Regions from separate parts of the Citrobacter sp. CRE-46 genome, predicted to be linked through region 1. Evidence: riboswitches for the same ligand, from Rfam matches in the RefSeq annotation. Region 1 holds a riboswitch; the other holds the start of a gene.

Region 1 (4,214 bases):
CGGACGTAGAATGCGGCGCAACTCCTCCAGAGAGACCGTTTCGCCGTGCAGCTTCGCTTCCGCCAGTTCTACCAGCTCGGCAGACCCCAACATCGCAATCTGACATTCGTTAGCAAACCGCGCAATCAACTCATGGGTATACGGCCGCTTCACCGTTGCACGTGTAGCCAGCAGTCCCACAACGCCATTCGCCGTGAGTCGCGCCGCCGGTTTAATAGCAGGAACGACGCCTACAACCGGGAAGGCAAATTTCGCACGTAATGCAGGAAGCGACACAGTGCTTGCGGTATTACACGCGATGACCGCAAGAGAGAGTGGATAGCGCTGCTGGACCGCAGTCACAATCTCAACAACACGCTCGACGATAAATTCCTCGCTCTTCTCACCATAAGGAAAGGCGACGTTATCAAAAGCGTATATATAGTGGAGATCCGGCAGGAGACTGCGGATCTCATTGTAGACCGACAACCCACCGACGCCGGAATCAAACACCAGCACGGTGGGACGTGGATCAGAAGGTGTAGCTGCCAGACAAGGTGTATTCCCGCCCTGCAGTTGCGTAGCCATAAACTGTCTCGTAATCTTTATCGAACAGGTTGGCGATTTTACCACGAACAGTCAGCTGTGAGGTGATTGGATATGCCACTGTCAGATCCCACAGGCTCACTCCCCCCATTTTTACCGGCTGATTGGTGACGAAGTCCGTGTCATAACGCGTTCCCAGATAATGATAGGTCAGGCCCCAGTCAAAATCATAAACCTGCCAGTTAAGCTGGTACTTCACCTGCTGTTTAGAACGACGCGCCAGTGGTTTATCGGTAATCGCATTTCGTGCATCAACGTAATCGTAGCTCAGGGTGTGCGCCAGCGGCCCGGTATCAAAGTTTGCTGTCGCTTCGACACCTTTAATACGTACTTTGCCTTCGTTAAAGTATTTCTCGGTATGTGGGTCGTAATCGATCATGTTATCGATATCGTTGCGATATCCTGACAAACGCCAGTTCACATCCGCCGTCAGCCCTTCAAACGCCCCTTCCCACTGCTTACTCTCTTCAGGATCCAGATTCGAATTGCCGTAATAGCCATGCAACTGCCCGAGATTTGGTGCTTTGTAGGAAGTACCGTAGGAGGCAATAAAGCGATAACCTTCAATAAACTCCCACCCGGCACTGGTTTGCCATGTACCATGGCGACCAAACTCGGAGTTATCATCACTGCGCGCCGCACCTTCAAAGGTAAAGTCACCCAGTTGCTGCAACCCGGTGAGATAGAGGCCAGTGTTACGCTGGTCGTAACCGTCCGTGACATACGCGGTGCCAGGCTCCGTAGTTTGCTTTTGCCAGTCTACGCCCGCGCCCACATTACCGTGGCCAACCACCATACTGTTCGACCACTGAACATTATATTGCTTCATCTCATCCAGCGTGGCCGAGGAGTCATAGCGGCCATAATCCGGATCATAGTTGTAGTCTTTACTGTGGCTATAGCTGGAAACCAGCTGTGACTGGATAATTTCACCATTGAAGCGCAGTCCGGCATCCCAGCTTTGGCTATAGAGTTTTCGGGTATCGACCAGTGGTGAGTTCGGAGAATAGTACGAATCGTAATTCGTGCGGTTATCATAACCGTAGCCGCGAACAAACCCGCTCCAGGTGTCAGAGAAATTGTGTTCCAGCGCGCCATATAGCGTCTTACTTAAGAAGCCGTCTTTGTCGGGTTGAGCCTGAGAGCCAGTACTACCGTAAGCCACGACATCAAAGCCTTTGGTATAGGCATAATCGCCCATCAACGTGACACGCGTATTTTCACCTAACTGTTGTTGGGTTGAGACATCGTAATTCTGGTAGCCATTGCTTCCCACGCCAGCGGTCAGTTCCGTCCCCGGCTTTTCGCGTGTCGTAATGATATTCACCACGCCGCCAATCGCATCAGAACCATAAATAGCCGAACGCGGCCCACGAATGTACTCAACTCAATACGTTGTACCAACGATACCGGGAACTGGCTAAGATCGGCTGCGCCGCTAACCCCTGCCAGGTTCAGACGCACACCGTCAATCAGCACCAGAACATGGCTGGCGTTGGTGCCGCGAATAGAAATAGACGAATTTTGTCCCATACCACCGTATTGGGCGATATCCACGCCTGGCAAGCGACGAAGCACATCATTCACGGAGGTAGATTGCCAGCGGTCGATATCCTGACGCGTAACAACGGTGATAGGAGCAAGTACTGCGCTACGAGGCTGCTGAAAACGGTTGGCAGTGACGACGAGAGTATCTGGGCTAGCATCCTGTGCCCAACCAGAAAATGCCGTGACGGAAAGCGCCGTCCACAGCAACGATTTTTTAATCATTGTAAAGCATCCACAATATAAGAAGGATGCCGCAGGTCCCACCGATAGTACGCGATGATGAAAACCAGATGCGACGTTAGCCGGCAGGTCTTCGGGCTTGGAGGCGACTTAAAGAGACGATGACTTCCCACGGCAAGCCGCAGTGTCTGCACCAGGTGCGCTCATCTCCTACCTTCCTTACCGCTGCGCGTCAGCTCCAGATTCACACTGGATTCCCTTTTAACTCACAGGACCGGAAAACGGATGCTACAGTTTGTTACAACCCACTGTCCAGACTGTGTATCACAATATCGGAAATCATCAATGACTGGACATCTGTTGAGCAATCCCTACAATCCCCGCGTACTTTTATTTTTCAGGACGCATCATGACCCCCGAACATCTTCCGACAGAACAGTACGACGCGCAGTTAGCTGAAAAAGTGGTGCGTCTGCAGAGCTTAATGACACCGTTTTATGCACAGGCTCCGGAAGTGTTTCGCTCACCGGTCAGTCACTACCGTATGCGTGCCGAATTCCGGCTGTGGCATGACGGTGATGACCTGTACCACATCATGTTCGATCAACAGACGAAAAGCCGTATTCGCGTCGACAGCTTCCCGGCGGCCAGCGAGCTTATCAACACGCTGATGACGGCAATGATTGAAGGGGTATGCAACAACCGTGTCCTGCGCCACAAACTGTTCCAGATTGATTACCTCACCACCCTGAGCGATCAAGCGGTGGTCTCGATGCTGTACCATAAAAAGCTGGATGACGAATGGCGTCATGAAGCCGAAGCGCTACGGGACGCGCTGCGTGCGCAAAACCTGAACGTGCATCTGATTGGCCGGGCTACCAAAACCAAAATCGAGCTGGACCAGGACTATATTGACGAACGCTTGCCGGTCGCAGGGAAAGAGATCATCTACCGCCAGGTTGAGAACAGCTTCACCCAACCCAATGCCGCGATGAATATTCAGATGCTGGAATGGGCGATTGATGTCACCAAAGATTCCAAGGGCGACTTGCTTGAGCTGTACTGCGGTAATGGCAACTTCTCATTAGCGCTGGCGCAAAATTTCAACCGCGTGCTGGCGACTGAAATCGCCAAACCATCCGTGGCGGCTGCCCAGTACAACATTGCGGCTAACCATATTGATAACGTACAAATTATCCGCATGGCGGCAGAAGAGTTTACTCAGGCGATGAATGGGGTTCGCGAGTTCAACCGTTTGCAGGGGATCGATCTGAAGAGTTACCAGTGTGAAACCATTTTCGTTGACCCACCGCGTAGCGGTCTGGACAGCGAAACGGAGAAAATGGTGCAGGCGTATCCGCGTATTCTGTACATCTCCTGCAACCCGGATACGCTGTGTAAGAATCTGGAAACGTTAAGCCAGACGCACAATGTTTCACGTCTGGCTCTGTTCGATCAGTTCCCGTATACGCACCATATGGAGTGTGGCGTGTTACTGACCGCGAAGTAAGTGATGTCCTGGCCGGGCTTGCCCGGCCTACAAATATTATTCCGCAATTTCCTGCTTACGATTACGCACTTTAACGCCGATCCAGAACACCAGAATCACCGACAGTACCGCCGGGAAGAAGTTAGAACCAATATCCGGATATTCAGCGCGTACCACGGTGCTGTACAACAGAACACCGAGAATAAAACAGGCGGCGGCCAGGCCTGGTAGCCCCACAGGCATGGTACGGTTCTGATAGCGTTGATGCAGACAATAAACCGTCAGCACCAGCGAAATAATCGGGAATACTGAGAATGGCACAATGGAGCTAAACAGCGCCGCAAATGTGCCATTGATCGATAAGCCAGCAACCAGCGCCAGCAGCAGCGTACCTTTATCTTGACCTGACTGT
Region 2 (4,214 bases), 2.3 Mb from region 1:
ACCGAATATGAGTCTGCCCATCAAATGGTACGCGGCAGCCTTGAAAGCCTGCAACTGGCCAGTATTTTTAGTACTTATCCAGCGGCGGCGCTCAGCGTCTGGCAGGCTGCGCTGGTTGAAGTAGTGATCACTTCCATTCTGATGGGCATGATCATGGCACTTACCGATGACGGTAATGGCGTCCCCAGAGGGCCATTGGCGCCTTTATTGATTGGCATTCTGGTGGCTGTTCTCGGTGCATCTACCGGGCCGCTCACCGGATTTGCGATGAACCCGGCACGTGATTTCGGTCCAAAATTATTTGCATGGATGGCCGGGTGGGGAGATGTGGCGATGACTGGCGGGCGTGATATCCCTTATTTCATCGTACCGATTGTGGCCCCCATCATCGGTGCGTGCGCGGGCGCAGCAATTTATCGTTATTTTATTGGCAAAAATTTACCGTGTAATACGTGTAAACTGGAGGAAAATGAGAGCTAGCTTCACGGAAGATGTTTATTTTTAAAGCGTAAAAACTGTTTTCGTGATCCGGTTTCCTGAACCGCTGAAAAAGTCTCCCCACAATGGGAGACTTTTGTTATGTTCGATGATGACTTTCATCAGCGCCCTGGAAAGCGAGATGAAACTGGATGTGTAAATAGTATGTTTTATTTATAACAATAAATTAACTGAGAGGTTTTATCATGATTTCTGCGAGTGCCCTGAACTCAGAACTCATTAATAAAATCGCACAGGATTTTGCGCAGGCCACCAGTCTGGCTGTTGTGGTTGTCAATATTCACGGTGATGAAATTTCTGAGCTTTTTAATTTCACCCCTTTTTGTCAGTTGATGCGCCAGCATCCTCAGCACAGTACCCGTTGTCGTATGAGCGATCGCTGTGGCGGGCTGGAAGCTTCAAAATCCGATCAACCCTGCATCTATCGCTGCCACGCGGGGCTTACCGACTTCTCAATTCCGCTGGTAATTGCGGGTCACCTGGTTGGGTTCGTATTGTGTGGTCAGGTGCGTTTAAGTAACGATGTCGGCCTGGTGGATATCCTGAACGTCGATGACCGCTGGCAAGCCGATCCCGAACTGCTCAGTGAATTTCGTAATGTGCCGGAGATGGACTATTCGCGCGTTATCGCCTCGGCGGATCTGCTAAAGCTCATCGTGGAAAATTGCCTTAAAAAACAACTAAATTTTGTGGTTATCAAAGACAACCCGCAGCAGGCAGAGCCGGTACGCGCCAACCGAACGCCGAATCCTCACGACAGCAAAATGAAAAAAGCGCTGCGCTATATTGATGCGCATTTGTCAGATGAGTTACGCCTGGAAGATGTTGCGTCTCATGTTTACCTTAGCCCTTACTATTTCAGTAAATTGTTCAAAAAATATCAGGGTATCGGGTTTAACGCCTGGGTAAATCAACAGCGAATGGCGAGTGCCAAAGAGTTGCTCTGTCATAGTGACTGGAGCATAGCCAGCATTGCGCGTAATTTAGGCTTTTCACAAACCAGCTATTTCTGCAAAGTATTCCGCCAGACGTATCAGGTTACGCCGCAGGCATTTCGCCAGCAAATAAATGTCATTTCACGCGGTGAGTCCGCTTAAATAGCAATATTTTGCTATTGCCGATTTTTGATATCGGGCGCTATGTCAGTAATTATAAAATGAAAAGTAACAACAGCAGTCAATAAATTGTCATAGCGCAACAAAATAATAGTATTAGAGGGATAAACTGCACCAGTTTTTATTTTTGTGATGAGATACAGTGTCTGTATGCCTGACTTTCTTTATTCTTTGCTGACACTTTCATTCAAAATGTGAACATGTGAATAAGTGGGTTTATGCCAGATAATTGGCTGAATGAATCCGGAAAGATATTAAATTGAATTATTGTCATGAGGTCGTGAATTTACCTCATAACAGGGAGCTTAATTACGGCTCCTGAACTGACAGGTTTGCCACATTTGTGGTAGGGAAGGGGGTGAGAATCCCCCGCAGCCCCCGCTGCTGTGATGCTGACGACCCCGTATGGACCACTGATCGCAAGATTGGGAAGGACGGGTGAGGATGACGCTAAGCCAGAAGACCTGCCTGTCAGTGACTACCAACAACTTCGGTGGGAAGTGGGTGGTTCAGATGCATACAGTCGAGAGACTGGGTATCTCTACACCCCTACCACCCTGAACAGGATCAGGGTATGGCGGCCAATTTTCACGCATTTGTTCTTGCAGGTACCGGAAGCGGCTGTGGTAAAACCACGGTGACGCTGGGCTTGTTGAGCTTGTTGAAAAAACGCGGTTTACGCGTCCAGCCTTGCAAAGTGGGGCCTGATTACCTTGATACCGGCTGGCATACAGCGGTATGCGGTACCGCTTCCCGCAATCTTGATAGCTTCATGCTTCCCGCTTCCACTCTGAATGCTTTATTCCGCGAGCAGGTGCAACATGCCGATATCGCCGTGATTGAAGGCGTGATGGGGTTGTATGACGGTTATGGTACCGACCCGAACTACTGCAGTACCGCCGCGATGGCCAAACAGTTAGGTTGCCCGGTCATCTTACTGGTTGATGGTAAAGCTGTTTCTACCTCGATAGCCGCAACGGTAATGGGTTTTCAGCATTTTGATCCCACGCTGAACATCGCCGGGGTGATCGTTAATCGGGTCAACAGCGAAACGCATTATCAGCTGCTGAAGGTGGCGATTGAGCGTTACTGTTCCGTTCCTGTATTAGGCTACGTTCCCCGTATGGAAGGCGTTGCGCTTCCGGAGCGTCATCTGGGGCTGGTTACTGCGCGTGAGTCTGTTATCAATCAGCAGCCGTGGCAGGACTTTGCCGCGACGCTGGAGCAGACGCTGGATATCGATGCTCTACTGAAATTAAGCCAGCTAAACACCCTCCCTGCGGGTGAATGGCCTACGCTTCCCGATACTGATGCTGGAGAAGGGCTAACGCTTGCTATCGCTGATGACGAAGCGTTCAACTTTTATTACCCGGACAATATTACTTTGCTTGAACGCACGGGGTTGAAGATTGTGCGTTTTAGCCCGTTGCACGACACCTGTTTACCTGATTGTCAGATGATCTGGCTGGGTGGCGGATACCCTGAGTTACATGCTGCGGCTCTGGCCCGTAATGTCCCGATGCTTAAGCAATTGCGAGCCGCACATCACCGCGGCGTGGCGATTTACGCCGAGTGCGGTGGGCTGATGTATCTCGGCAGTTCGCTGGAGGACAGCCACGGTGATAGCTGGTTGATGGCGGATATCATTCCCGGTCACAGCAAAATGGGGAAACGTCTGACCCGATTTGGCTACTGCGAGGCGCAGGCCGCGCAGCAAACCTTGTTAGCTGCAGAAGGCGAAGTGCTGCGCGGGCATGAATTTCACTACTCAGATTTTATTCCTGAAACTCCCGCGGTGATGCACTGTCGCAAAGTGCGCGATGGCAAAACGTTGCAGACCTGGTCCGGCGGCTGGCAGGTGGGTAACACTTTCGCCAGCTATCTACACGTTCATTTTGCCCAACGTCCGCAGATGCTTAACCATTGGTTGGCAGCCGCGAGGAGCGCGCTATGACGATCCTTGCGTGGTGTGTTGCCTGGCTGCTTGATTTTATTATTGGCGATCCGCAGAACTGGCCGCATCCGGTGCGCTGGATTGGCAATCTGATTTCTGCCATGCAGCGAGTCGTGCGGCGCTACTGCCATAGCGATCGTGCGTTGCGCATTGGTGGCGCGGCGATGTGGGTAGTGGTGGTTGGCCTGACCTGGGCTGTGTCCTGGGGCGTACTGGCGCTGGCGCACTCTATTCATCCCTGGCTTGGTTGGGTGGTAGAGGTTTGGATGATCTTTACCGTGCTGGCGGGGCGCTGTCTGGCGAACGCCGCGCAGGATGTCGAACGTCCGTTGCGTGCCGGTAACCTTGCCGCAAGTCGGGAAAAGTTATCTTGGATCGTAGGTCGCGATACCTCGCAATTACAACCTCAGCAGGTCAATCGTGCCGTGGTGGAAACCGTGGCCGAAAACACCGTTGACGGCATCATCGCGCCGCTGTTTTTCCTTCTTCTCGGCGGCGCGCCTTTGGCGATGGCCTACAAAGCGGTAAATACCCTTGACTCCATGGTGGGTTACAAACATGAAAAATACCGCGCTATCGGTATGGTCAGCGCGCGTCTGGATGATGTCGCAAATTATATTCCTGCGAGGCTGAGCTGGCTGCTGCTG

Evidence for each region. Region 1 has a riboswitch for cobalamin ahead of btuB (TonB-dependent vitamin B12 receptor BtuB). Riboswitches for the same ligand answer to the same signal wherever they lie in the genome.
Region 2: it holds a riboswitch for cobalamin, as region 1 does, so the genes downstream of both, AC534G_RS09765 (cobyrinic acid a,c-diamide synthase CobB) here and btuB (TonB-dependent vitamin B12 receptor BtuB) in region 1, are expected to answer to the same signal.

Annotation. Positions count from the first base shown of each region.
Region 1 is NZ_CM184341.1:4,971,933-4,976,146, forward strand. Features, by position in the region: gene murI (glutamate racemase) at 1-567, opposite strand, end outside; partial or broken gene btuB (TonB-dependent vitamin B12 receptor BtuB) at 512-2,355, opposite strand; cobalamin riboswitch at 2,421-2,607, opposite strand; gene trmA (tRNA (uridine(54)-C5)-methyltransferase TrmA) at 2,723-3,823, shown strand; gene AC534G_RS24125 (YijD family membrane protein) at 3,860-4,214, opposite strand, start outside.
Region 2 is NZ_CM184341.1:2,075,992-2,080,205, forward strand. Features, by position in the region: gene pduF (propanediol diffusion facilitator PduF) at 1-480, shown strand, start outside; gene pocR (transcriptional regulator PocR) at 684-1,595, shown strand; cobalamin riboswitch at 1,925-2,099, shown strand; gene AC534G_RS09765 (cobyrinic acid a,c-diamide synthase CobB) at 2,188-3,567, shown strand; gene cbiB (adenosylcobinamide-phosphate synthase CbiB) at 3,564-4,214, shown strand, end outside.